DNA from 3 places in the Modestobacter sp. SYSU DS0511 genome. Region 2 is predicted to be linked to each of the others. Evidence: riboswitches for the same ligand, from Rfam matches in the RefSeq annotation. Region 2 holds a riboswitch; each other region holds the start of a gene.
What was found. Region 2 has a riboswitch for cyclic di-AMP ahead of ACI783_RS16930 (C40 family peptidase). Riboswitches for the same ligand answer to the same signal wherever they lie in the genome.
Positions count from the first base shown of each region.

Region 1: linked by a shared signal. The riboswitch ahead of ACI783_RS08525 (NlpC/P60 family protein) and the one ahead of ACI783_RS16930 (C40 family peptidase) in region 2 are both predicted to bind cyclic di-AMP.
Region 3: linked by a shared signal. The riboswitch ahead of ACI783_RS00875 (LysM peptidoglycan-binding domain-containing protein) and the one ahead of ACI783_RS16930 (C40 family peptidase) in region 2 are both predicted to bind cyclic di-AMP.

Region 1 covers NZ_JBJGZY010000013.1:16,787-20,989, reverse strand. Annotated here, with positions in the region: gene ACI783_RS08535 (serine hydrolase domain-containing protein) at 1-92, opposite strand, end outside; gene ACI783_RS08530 (DUF3817 domain-containing protein) at 102-449, opposite strand; gene ACI783_RS08525 (NlpC/P60 family protein) at 628-1,752, opposite strand; cyclic di-AMP (ydaO/yuaA leader) riboswitch at 1,768-1,937, opposite strand; gene ACI783_RS08520 (GNAT family N-acetyltransferase) at 2,375-2,833, shown strand; gene ACI783_RS08515 (phytoene desaturase family protein) at 2,830-4,203, shown strand, end outside.
Region 2 covers NZ_JBJGZY010000041.1:25,445-29,647, reverse strand. Annotated here, with positions in the region: gene ACI783_RS16945 (thiamine pyrophosphate-requiring protein) at 1-884, shown strand, start outside; gene ACI783_RS16940 (FAD-binding oxidoreductase) at 887-1,327, shown strand; gene ACI783_RS16935 (DUF2267 domain-containing protein) at 1,399-1,785, shown strand; gene ACI783_RS16930 (C40 family peptidase) at 1,834-2,376, opposite strand; cyclic di-AMP (ydaO/yuaA leader) riboswitch at 2,394-2,538, opposite strand; gene ACI783_RS16925 (DUF222 domain-containing protein) at 2,960-4,203, shown strand, end outside.
Region 3 covers NZ_JBJGZY010000001.1:190,654-194,856, forward strand. Annotated here, with positions in the region: gene ACI783_RS00865 (MFS transporter) at 1-370, shown strand, start outside; gene ACI783_RS00870 (ester cyclase) at 413-787, opposite strand; cyclic di-AMP (ydaO/yuaA leader) riboswitch at 1,473-1,629, shown strand; gene ACI783_RS00875 (LysM peptidoglycan-binding domain-containing protein) at 1,692-2,546, shown strand; gene ACI783_RS00880 (hypothetical protein) at 3,282-4,073, shown strand.

The sequences.
Region 1 (4,203 bases), on a different contig from region 2:
GCGACCAGGCTGGGGGCCCGTCCGTCGCGCTGCACGCGGGCGGTGCGGGCCAGCAGGGTGCGGGCGGTGGAGGGCAGCACTGGCTCGGCCATGCCGGGAGGCTAGCCAGCCCGGACGGCTGCGGTCTCCCCCACCGGCAGCCGGCCGGTGCGGCGGGCCCAGTGCTCGAACCAGAGGGTCACCAGCGGCGGCACCGAGGCGGCCAGCGCGAGGACGGTGGTGCCGAGGGACCAGCCGAGCACCCGCCAGGCGACGAGCGTCACCGCGACGTAGGCGATGAAGACCGCACCGTGCACCGGGCCGAACACCTGGACGCCGACCTCGGAGGTCTTCGGCACGTACTTGACGAACATCCCGGCGAGGAGCAGCACCCAGGACACCGCCTCGGCGACGGCGACGACGCGGAACGTGCGGGCGACGGGGGCGGGGGCGAGCAGTCGGGCAGCCACGACCGGGGACAACGAACCACCGGTGCCGCAGTCTCCCGGATGTGATGAAGACCCTCCTCCCCACCCTTCGCGAGCTCAGGGCGGGACCCGGGAGGGGCCATTGCACGACGCGGAGACGCCGGTGCCCCGGCCGCCGAGAGGCGACCGGGGCACCGGTGTTCGTGCTGGAGCGCTGGCGTCAGCCGGCGATGCGGCGCATCGCGGTGATCGGGCTGACCGCGTCGATGCTGGCGACCTTGACGACGTCGCCGGAGGTCGGCGCGTGCACCATCTGGCCGTTGCCGATGTAGATGCCGATGTGGCTGACCGGGCTGCGGAAGGCGATGAGGTCGCCCGGCTGCAGCTCTCCGCGGGAGACCGCACGACCCATGCTCGCCTGGGCCCGGCTGGAGTGCGGCAGGGAGATGCCGGCGGCGGCGTAGGCGTACTGCACCAGACCGGAGCAGTCGAACGACCCCGGGCCGGCGGCGGCCCAGACGTAGGGCTTGCCCTGCTGGGCCATGGCGGTGCTGACCGCGGTCGCCGCGGCACCGCTGGAGGCGACGACCGGGGCGGACGGGGCCTGGGCGGCCGGGGCTGCGGCGCGGGCGGCGTTGCCGCCCCCACCCGACCCGGAGCCGGAGCCCGATGCCTGCTCGGCCGCGGCGGCCTCAGCGGCGTGCCGCCGCTCGGCCTCGGCCCGGGAGGCGGCCTGCTCCGCGGCGGAGAGCCGCTCGTACATCGCCTGGTACTCGGCGATCTGCTTGTTCAGGTCGGTGCGCTGCTGCTCGACCCGGTCCAGCTGGGCCTGTGCCTCGGTGGCGGCGGCCTCGGCCGCGGCCTGGGCCTCGGTGGCCTGCTCGTCGGCCGCGACGGCCTCGCCCAGGATCCCGTTGTTGTGGTCGGCGATGGAGCCCAGCGTGCCGACGCGGTCCATCAGCTCGTCGGCGGACTCGCTGGTGAGCATCGCCTGCAGGGTGCTCAGCTGGTCGCCGGTGTAGGCGCTGCGGGCGACCTCCCGGACCCGGTCACGGGCGCCGGCCAGGGCGGCCTCGGCGGCCTCGACCTGGGCGGCGGCGGCGTCGACCTCGGCCTGCGTGGCCTCGAGCTCGACGCGGGCGTGGTTGAACTGCTCGGTGACGACCTCGAGGTCGTGCGCGCGCTCGGCGACCAGCGTGGCCGCCTCGGCGGAGGTGGTGGGCTCGGCCGCGGCGGGCGCGGGAGCCAGCAGGGTGGTGGCGACGAGCGCCCCGGCGGCGAAGAAGGTGACGACGGCCCGGCGGGAAGTGGACCCGCGGCGGGCAGGGTTGAGCGAACTCGCCATGTTCGGCGGGTGGTCCTTTCTTCCAACGTGCCGCCTACCGAGTTAGCTGACGGGTTCGGATGGGAAGACACCCGGCACGTGCGGTCCGATCGGGCCGCTCAGTGCTTCACCCCAGTGCTGCGGTGGGTCCCCGGTCCCCTGGCCCGCCGGAGTGCACGGGCCGCGGAGTTCGGCGGCGGTCTGGTCGGTCGCCACCGAGAGGTGGCTGAGGTGCCCGTCCGGACCGTCGCCCACCGTAAGGGCGTTATGGGCTCGTGACAAAGGTCCTTTGCGATTTTGTTGAGAAACTCCGTGGGTGTGCTGCGACACGCTCACCGAGCGTGACTGGCGCGCCGGGCCTGTGGGTCACCGCCGCCCACGGCCCCCCACCTCACCCGCGCCCGGGACGCCGACACGCGACCTGAACTGGGCGCCTGCATCCCGCACCGGACGGCGCGGTCGCCGGTCTCGAACCGCGCCCCTCAGCACCTTGCCGACCCCTTCCCGTCACGCTCCGCCAGCGGCTCCACACCCCGCGCCGCCACCGCATCAGGGGCTGGGTACTCCCCCGGCGTGGCGGTCGCCGGCCCTGGCCCGGGGACCTGGTAGAGGGAGCCGGAGCACGGCGCGCCAGGATGACCGGGTGCCGACCCTCGCCACCGCCCCCTGGGACGACCCGGACGTCGTCGCGCTGACCGCCGCCCAGCAGGTCGAGCTGCGCGCCCGCTACGACGGCGCCGGCGAACCCGGGGTGCCCCCGTCCGCCGCCGACGTCGCGGTGGTGCTGCTCGCCCGCGACGACGACGGCACCCCGATCGGCTGCGGCGCGCTGCGCCCGCTGGGGCCGGACGAGGCGGAGATCAAGCGGATGTACGTCGTCCCCGGCGCCCGTGGGCGAGGGGTGTCCAGGCTGCTGCTCGCCGGGCTGGAGACCGAGGCGGTGACCCGCGGGTGGACGACGGTGCGGCTGGAGACCGGCGTCCGGCAGCCGGAGGCGATCGCGCTGTACCGGTCGACGGGCTACCGGCCGGTCGAGGCGTTCGGGCACTACGTCGGCGCCGACGACCCGCACGCGGTCTTCCTCGCCCGGGAGCTGGCGTGAGCACCGCGGCCCGCTACGACGCGGTCGTCGTCGGGGGTGGGCACAACGGGCTGGTCGCCGCCGCCTACCTGGCGCGCGCCGGGTGGTCGGTGCTCGTGCTCGAGCAGCGGGACGTGCTCGGCGGCGCCGCCATCAGCCAGCACGTGTTCCCCGGCGTCGACGTCCGGCTCTCGGCGTACTCCTACCTGGTCAGCCTGCTGCCCGACCGGATCGTCACCGACCTGGGCCTGCCGCTGGACCTGCGGGACCGCGCGGTCGCGTCCTGGACGCCGCTGCGCCGCCACGGCCGGCACCGGAGCCTGCTGGTCGAGCGGGACGAGGGGCCGGCGACGGCGGCGTCCTTCCGCGCGCTCACCGGCGGGGACGCCGAGCTGGCCGGCTGGCAGCGGTTCTACGGCCGGCTGGCCACCCTGGCCGAGGACCTGGCGCCCACGTTCACCGAGCCGCTGCCCAGCGAGGCGGAGCTCGCCGGCCGGCTGCGCGACCCGGGCATCTGGCGCGACCTGCGCGAGCGTCCGCTGGCCGACGTCGTCGCCGACCACCTGTCCGACGACGACGTGCGCGGCATCGTCCTCACCGACGGCCTGATCGGCACCTTCGCCGACGTGCACGCGGCCGACGGGCTGGCCGGGCGCTGCTTCCTCTACCACCTGGTCGGCAACGGCACCGGCCGCTGGCGGGTGCCGGTGGGCGGCATGGGCGCGGTCAGCGGCGCGATCGCCACCGCCGCCCGCGCGGCGGGCGCCCGGCTGGTCACCCGGGCCACCGCCACCGCGATCGAGGCCCGCGCCGACGGGGTCACGGTGCACTGGACCGACGACGAGGGGACGGCGCACGCGGCCGACGCCGGGCACGTGGTGGGCGGCGCCGCGCCGGCCGTGCTCGACGAGCTGCTCGGCGCGCCGGCCACGCCACGGCCCTCGGGCTCGCAGCTCAAGGTCAACATGGTGCTGCGGCGGCTGCCCGGGCTGCGCTCCGGGGACGACCCGCACCGGGTGTTCAGCGGGACCGTGCACGTCGACGAGTCCGCGTCGGCCATCGACGCCGCCTACGCCCAGGCCGCCGCCGGGCGGCTGCCCGACGTCGTCCCGTTCGAGGTGTACTGCCACTCGCTGACCGACCCGTCGATCACCGGGGCGACCGGGCTGCACACGCTGACCCTCTTCGGGCTGCACACCCCGGCCGAGCTCTACGCGACCGACCCGGTGGGCACCCGCGAGGAGGCGGTGCGCCGGGTGGTCGCGCAGCTCGACGACCACCTCACCGAACCGCTGGCCGACTGCCTGGCCACCGACGCCGAGGGCCGGCCGTGCCTGCAGGCGGCCTCACCCCTGGACGTCGAGGCCGCGCTGGCGATGCCGGGCGGGCAC
Region 2 (4,203 bases):
ACGACGCCAAGTTCATCGGGATGCGGTACCCGTACGAGCTCAACCTCGTCGGCGATGCGGCCACCACGCTGCGCGCGCTCATCCCGCTGCTGGAGCGCAAGCAGGACCGGTCCTGGCGCGAGGGCATCGAGGACGGCATCCGCCGCTGGTGGGAGATCATGGAGAAGCGGGCGAACACCGACGCCGATCCGGTCAACCCGATGCGGCTGTTCTCCGAGCTGAACGGCCGGCTGCCCGGCAACGCCATCATCACCGCCGACTCCGGCTCCGCCGCCAACTGGTACGCCCGGCACCTGCGCTTCGGCCCGGACAACCGCGGCTCACTGTCCGGCACCCTGGCCACCATGGGCCCGGGCGTGCCGTACGGAATCGGCGCCAAGTTCGGCCACCCCGACCGACCGGTCATCGCCTTCGCCGGTGACGGCGCCATGCAGATGAACGGCCTGGCCGAGCTGCTCACGATCGCCCACTACTGGCAGGAGTGGCGCGACCCGCGCCTGGTGGTCGCGGTGCTGCACAACAACGACCTCAACCAGGTCACCTGGGAGATGCGGGCGATGGGCGGGGCGCCGAAGTTCGCCGACTCGCAGACGCTGCCCGAGGTCTCCTACGCCGACTTCGCCGCCGGGCTGGGCTTCGAGGCGATCACGGTCGACGACCCGGAGCAGGTCGGCCCGGCCTGGGACTGTGCGCTGGCTGCCGGCCGGCCGGCGCTGCTCGACGTGCACGTCGACGCCGACGTTCCGCCGATCCCGCCGCACGCGACGCTCGAGCAGATGACCGACACCGCGAAGTCGCTGCTCAAGGGCGACGAGGACGCCTGGGGCGTGGTCAAGCAGGGCACCAAGAACAAGATGCAGGAGTTCCTGCCCAACCGGAGCTGACCATGTCGACCGCACACCTCCCATCGCCGACCGTCCGGCCGTGGGACGGGGCGGACGACTCCCGGGTCGACGTGTCGGCGCTGGACGCTGACCTGCGCCGGCGCGTCGACGGCGAGGTCCGGTTCGACGCCGGCACCCGCGCTGCCTACTCGACCGACGCGTCCAACTACCGGGTCCCGCCGCTGGGCGTGGTCGAACCGCGCACGGTCGACGCCGCCGTCGAGGCCGCGGCGGTCTGCCGGGAACACGGCGTCCCGTTGCTGTCCCGGGGCGGCGGCACCAGCCTGTCCGGGCAGACGACGAACGCCGCCGTCGTCCTGGACTGGAGCCGGTACTGCCACCGGCTGGAGTCCCTCGACATCGACGGACGCCGGTGCGTGGTGGAGCCCGGCCTGGGGCTGACCCTGCGCGCCGGTGAGCTCGACGACCTCCGGGTCGGCTGACCGCCGGACCCGAGACCGGACGCGCGACGAGCGCGCTCCGGACCAGCAGGAACGACAGACGGGAGGACGAGATGAAGACGCAGGAGTTCGTGTCCGCGGTGCAGCAGTCGGCCCGGATCCCCGATCACGAGCACGCCGAGCAGGCCGTCCGGGCCACCCTGACCGTGCTCGGGCAGCGGTTGTCGACCGAGGCGAAGGACCTGGCCGCCCAGCTGCCGCCCGAGCTCGCCTCGGCGATGCCCACCGACGGGTCGGTCGAGCGCTTCGGCCTGACCGAGTTCTACGGCCGTGTCGCCGAACTCGAGGGGCAGGGCTGCACCCCGGAGCAGGCGCGGCAGCACGCGCGTGCGGTCACCGCCGGGCTCCGCGAGGCGGTGGGCGCCGAGTACCTGCACGTGCTCGACCAGCTCCCCGACGACTACGGCGACCTCACGCACACCGAGAACGCGCACCACTGACGGCCTGCCGCCCCTCCGGGTCGCCGTGGCGACCCGGAGGGGCGGAACTCAGACCAGCCGACGCGCGGTGTTGTAGCCCCACATGTCGATGCTGGCGACGCGGACCACGTCACCGGCGCTGGGGGCGTGGACCATCAGCCCGTCGCCCAGGTAGATGCCCACGTGCCCGACGGGGGAGTAGTAGAAGACCAGGTCACCGGGCTGCAGGTGCGCCCGGTCGACGTGCACGCCCATCGTGGACTGCATCCGCGACGAGTGCGGCAGGTCGACGCCGGCCGCCCGGAAGGCGAACTGGGTCAGGCCCGAGCAGTCGTAGACGTTCGGACCGGCCCCGGCCCACACGTAGGCCTTGCCGAGCTGGGCCATCGCGGTGTCGATGACCACCTGGGCGGCGGAGGTCGGTGCGGCCGCGGCCGCGACCGGCGCGGCGATCGGAGCCGGGGCCGGGGCCGGCGGGGCGGCGCCCCCGGCGTTGGCCTGGGCGGCGAGCGGGGTGAGCACCACGCCGGCGCCGGTGAGCAACGCGATCAGCGCGCCCTTGGCCGCCGAGCGGGTGGAACGACGAGCAGAGGTGGTGCGCAGGGCCGTCATGGAACGACGAGTTCTCCTTGTTCTCCTCAACCGCCTACCGAGTTAGCTGACGGGTTCGGGCGGGGAACTCGCCCGGCACGGCCACACGTGCGTGCGGCCGAGCTTCACCCCAGAACTGCGGTGGGTCCCCGGTCCGGGCGACGGCTGCAGCATGCGCGGCCGACGTCCGGTTCGGCGGTGCCGTCCGGGTGTCACCAGGTGCGGTGACGGTCGGACCCGGTCGGCCGCGACGACGCTAGGTGGCGATCTGGTGGTCCGCAGCCGCCGTCGTCGGCCGGATCCGGACGGTCTCCGACTGCGACTCGCCGTCGTGACCGTGGCAAACGTGAAGCTGTCCCCGGCGTGTCTCGGGACGTTGCGAACTGATGAATGGACGGCGCGTGACGACGCTTCGTGTTCACGACCTAACCAGCTGGCGAACGGCCCGACCCTTGGGAGATGGCTCGGTCGTGAGCGGTCGGGCCGCTGCCGTCAAGGGGGTTGTCTGACCTGTGGACAGGCGTTTGACCTGCTGGTTCGGGTGGTGGTGAGGCGCCGATCGCAGTAGTATTCGAACGTACGTTCGAATGACGGGGAGGTGTCCGTGAGCGACTCGATGACGCTGGACCCCCTTGCGCCGAACGTGGTCGCGGAGCTGTCCCCGGATGACCTGGAGGGGCTGTTCGGGTCGCCGTTGCAGTCGGCGTTGGACGCGCTGGCGGCCGAGGACCTGCACGCGTTCGGCGATGGTGAGCTGCTGGACAGGGTGGGCGAGCTGGTGCGGCTGCAGAACCGGGTGGCGGCGGAGCTGGCCCGCACGGTGCGGCATGCCGAGCTCGCGCAGGCCGTCGAGCGCGACGGGTTGGCGTCGATGCGGTCGTGGCTGATCGGGCACCGGTGGTTGTCGGCGGGCGAGGCGTCGCGGGTGGTGCGGGCCGGCCGGGTGTTGGAGCACCTGCCGGCGCTGGCTGCGGGGTTCGCTGCCGGGGAGGTCACCGCCGCGCAGGTCGACGTCGTGGCGAGCGCGGTGGGGGAACCGGAGCGGGCGCGTGCTCAGGAGCAGGGGATCGACCTGGGCGCGTTCGACACCGCGTGGGCGGATGTGGCTCGGGAGGCGCCGCACGCCTCGCTCGGGGTGGCGGTGCGGGCGTTCATCGAGGCGCTGGACCCCGACGGGCCCGAGCCTGACCCCACGGAGGGGCGGCGGCTGTCGATGGCCAAGCACGCTGACGGCAGCGTCACCGGCCGGTTCGACCTGGACGCGGTGGGTGGGGAGAAGCTGCAGGCGGCGATCGAGTCGATCGTGCAGGCCAACCGGCCCAAGGGCGACACCCGCACCCGCGCGCAGCAGCAGGCTGATGCGTTCGTGCAGCTCTGCGACAACCAGCTCGCCTCCGGTGGCCTGCCGACGCTGCGGACGGTGAAGCCGCACGTGGTGCTGCAGCTGGACCTGGACGATGCAGTCGATCCGGCCACTGGCCCCGGCGCCGCGCAGACCGGGTTCGGTGCCAGCATCTCCGCCGCCCGTGCCCGCTGGCTGGCCTGCGACGGGAGCATCTCCCGGATCGTGATGGGCCCCGACGGCACCCCGCTGGACCTGGGGCGGAACCACCGGGTCGTCACCCCCGGACTCCGCAAGGCGGTGGAACGGCGGGACAAGGGGTGTGTGTTCACCGGCTGCGGTGCCCCGACCTGGTGGTGCGATGTGCACCACCTGATCCACTGGCTGCACGGCGGCGAGACGTCGTTGACCAACTCCGCTCTGCTGTGCGAACGGCATCACACGAAGGTCCACCACGGCTTCCGGGTCGAGCGGCAACCCGACGGCCGGTGGCGCACCTTCCGGCC
Region 3 (4,203 bases), on a different contig from region 2:
GGTCCTGGTGGGGTCCGGCGCCGTCTTCGGCCTCGCCATCTGCGCGCTGGCGATCGCGCCCAACGCCTACGTCGCAGTGGTCGTGCTCCTCGCCGTCGGCGCGTCGATGCTCGGCTTCCAGACCACCAACCAGTCGCAGCTCATCGCCCTGTCGGACATGGAGTACCACGGGCGGGTGCAGGGGCTGATCATGCTCAGCTTCAGCGCGTTCGGCATCGCCGCACTCCCGCTGGGCCTGCTCGCCGACCTCATCGGCCTGCGGTGGACGCTGATCGGGATGGGCGCCGGCGTGCTCGCCTTCGTCGCCCTGTACGCGGTCCTCAGCCGGCGCCGGATGGCCGGCGCGAACCGGCTGCGCGACCTGGGCTGAGCTCCCGGCGCGCCGGAGTCCCGGTCCGCGCCGGGCGCGGGGTCAGCGCCAGTCGACGCCGGGCAGGGTGGCGCTCCACGACTCGGCGATCTGGCCGTCGGCGACCCGGTGCACCACCAGCCAGGTGACCACCGACGTCTGCCCGGTGTCCAGGTTGAGGCCGGTGGTGGTGGCCCGCGTCCAGATCCGGTCCTCGGCGGTCACCTGGTCGTCGACGGTGGTCGCGGGGTCGTGCAGCAGTTGCCAGGACTCGCGCACCTCGCGCTTGAACTGGGCACGGGTCAGCGACCGGGTACCGGCCGAGGAGTGCCGCACGTAGGGCTCGGCGATGAGCTCGTCGATCACCGTCAGGTCGCGCCGGTTCCACAGCCCGTCCCAGTAGCGCTGGACGATCGACATCAGTGCCTGCTGGTCCACGGGGCGATGCTAGGGCCGCCGCGCGGCGGAAGGCGCAGTCGCTCCCGGCGGAGACGTCCCGCTCGTTCGGCCCGGACCTGATGTCCGCGGCCGCGGCGGGTAGTGCCCGGAGAGCGTCGACCTACTGGAGGGGAAACGGACATGGGCCTCATCTCCGGACTCATCAAGGCCAACCTGCTCAAGCGACTGCTGAGCCGCTTCACCGGCGGTCGGCGGGCCTGATCGCCGATCCGGCGACCGCGCCCCGCCGCCGAGCGGCCCGGACGGCCCCGGCCGACCTCCTTCCCGAGGAGGACGGCCGGGGCCGTTCCCGTCTCCCCGCCGGTGGCCGGGCACCTGGACCGACCGCCGCCGACGCCCGCCGAGGTCGCCGTGGCACGCGCGCCGAGTGACTGCGGTGGGTCACGACATACCGACGGAAAGTAGGTCGAGTCTGCAACCAAACCCGTGAGCGGCCAGCGCCGCGCCGGTGCCCACCGCTGGCGTGCGGGCAGGTCGCGAGCGGCGGAAAGCGCAGGCCAGGCGCGTCCGGCGGCCGCCGAGGAGGTACGTCGGCGGCCTTGCGGCCCTCCCCGTTCCAGAGCCCGGTGGAGGCGACCGGGGGACTGCCGTGGCCGATCGCCGTCTGCCTACCGTGCGCTCGTCCACCGAATGCGGAGGACCCCGGATGGCGGCCCGCCGAACCTGCCCACCGTCACCGGACCAGACGACACGACGGGCAGGCGCGGGGGACCCACCTCGCAGCACCGGGCCTCCGGGCCCTGGGGTGAAGCCGCATCCGCGGCCGGGCAGCTCTCGCCCGAACCCGACAGCTAACTCCGCAGGCGGTGAGAGGCGCACATCCATGGCACAGCGACACCCGGGACGGAACCTCCGTCCCACCCGGCGCCCGAGCATGGCGTCCGTGACCCGTCCCGCCCTGACGGTCGTGGCAGCAGTGGCCGTCCCCCTCGCGGTGGCCGCCCCGGCGCACGCCGCGGAGCACACGGTCGCTCCTGGCGACACCCTCAGCACCCTCGCCGCGGCCCACGGCACCACGTGGCAGACCATCTACGCGGACAACGCCGGCAGAGTCGGCGCCGACCCGAACCGCCTGCGCGTCGGTCAGGTGCTCACCATCGGCGGCACCGGTGCGGCACCCGCGGCTCCGGCCGTGACCCCGCAGAGCGCGTCGGGGGAGTACGTCGTCCGGGCGGGCGACACGCTCGGCAGGATCGCGGCCGCCCACGGAATCACCTGGCAGCAGGCGTACGCGCTCAACCGGGAGGTCATCGGCGCGGACCCGAACACCCTGCGGGTCGGTCAGCGACTCGCGTTCGGCGGCGCGGTGGCTGCCGCGGCGCCTCGTATCGCGGAGCGGCCGGCCAGTCGGAGTGCCGACCGTGCCGCCCCAGCCGCTCCCGCGGCTCCCGCGGCTCCGGCGGCGAGTGCGGGCGCGTACGACGTGTGGGCTCCGCACGTCCGCCCCGTCGTCCAGGAGGTCGCCGAGCGGTTCGGCGTCGGGACGGTCGTGACCCGGCCCGGCCACAGCCCGACGCAGGACCTCGCGGCCGACTTCATGGTCCACACGGACCAGGCCAAGGGAGACGCCGTCACCCAGTACGTCATCGACAACGCCGCCCGGTTCCGGGTCGAGTACGTGATCTGGCAGCAGCGGATCTACCAGGTCCGTACGGGCACGTGGCAGGGCATGGCGGACCGGGGGTCGCCCACCGCCAACCACATGGACCACCCGCACGTGTCGTTCCTGCCCGGCTGACACCCGCCGTGGTGGCCCGCTGAGGCCGGACCGTCGACGAGGCGCCCCTGCCCGGCTGTGACCGGGCAGGGGCGTTCGTCCGACCCGGCGCCCGGCTGACGGTCCCCGCGGTGGGACCGGCTGCGCGGGTGATGCGAGGACCCGGCCGGCGCTCTCCCGGGCTCGGCACCCGGTTGCGGCCCGCGCCGTAGCAGCCCCCGCAGAGCGCGTGCCCGCTCAGCACCCCGGGATGACCGCCGACGACGTCGCTCCGGCGCGCCGCGCCCGGAGGCCGCCCGGCGCGCGTGGACGCACCCGGCGGGTGGCCCTCGCGCACGATGGTCGAGACCCGCGGTCGCACCGTCCCGACGCCCGATGTGCGTCCCGGACGTCGGTGGGAGCGCATCGGCGAGGATGGCCCGATGCCGAGCACACGAGCAGGCGGCGGCCCTGCCGACGGGCCCACGGCGCCACTGCGCTTCTGGGACCGGCATCCGCGCCTGGTGCTGGGGCTGAAGACGGCCGTGGCGGCCGCGCTCGCGTGGGCGCTGGCCACCCCCTCCCGGAGCCGCTCGCCGACTACCCCTTCTACGCCCCCCTCGGAGCCGTGGTCACGTCCGCGGTGACGCTGGCCGGATCGGTCCGCGAGTCGGCGGAGGTGACGCTGGCGCTCGTCGTGGGCGGGGTGCTCGGGATGGTGCTGACCGAGCTCCCGATGCCCGACGTGGTCGCACTCTCCGTTGCGGTAGGGTCGGCATGCTGCTCGGGACGTGGCGGCGGCTGGGCAACGCCGGCAGCTGGGTCCCGACCACGGCCTTGTTCGCGCTGGTCTTCGGGGGGAACGACCCGACCGGGTACGTCCTCGCGCTCGTCGGTCTGGTGCTGCTGGGCGCCCTGGTGGGGCTGGGGGTGACCGTGGCCTTCCCGCCCGTCCCTCTCGGCCCGGCCCAGACGGAGATGCACCGGCTGCGGGAGACGCTGGCGGGGCAGCTCGCCGACCTCGCCGACGGGCTGCAGCGGGACCACCCGCCGAGCCGGCACGAGTGGCGCGACCGGATGCGTGCGGTCGACCCGGTCCTCGACCAGATGCGCTCGGCGGTCCAGCAGGCCGGCGAGGCCCGGCGCGGCAACCGACGGGTGAGGAGGTACCAGTCGGACGCCGACCGGCTCTACGCGCAGGCGCGTGCTCTGGAGGGCCTGGCCCTCCTGATCGAGGACCTGACCCAGCTGATCGCCGACACGGAGGTCGCCGAGAACGACCGGGTGGCGCTGGGCCCCTCCCTCCGCCGGCCGGCGGCTGCGGCTCTGGCCCAGCTGGGCGAGGTGCTGCGCAGCATGAGCGGTCCGAGCGCGGACCCAGAGGACACCCGGAAGGGCTACGAGGCCCTGCACCGGTTGGTCGACGAGCTCCGGGCGGCTCGGCGGGAGACCGAGGACGATCTCTTCACCGCCAGCAGCATCGTCGAGGGCATTCGGCGGTGCCTGGCCGCAGTGGTGCCGCAGGAGCTCGCCGAGGACGAGGACCGAGCCCACCCGGTGGAACGCTGAGCGGGCCGCCCGAGGCCTGGCTCGCGCAGCAGCTCAGCCGGTCACTGGACGTGGCGGCCCGGCGAGTTGGCCGGCTCGTCGTCCCGGCGCCGCTGGGTGCTGACGGACAGCCGCTCCGTCCTGGGCCGCG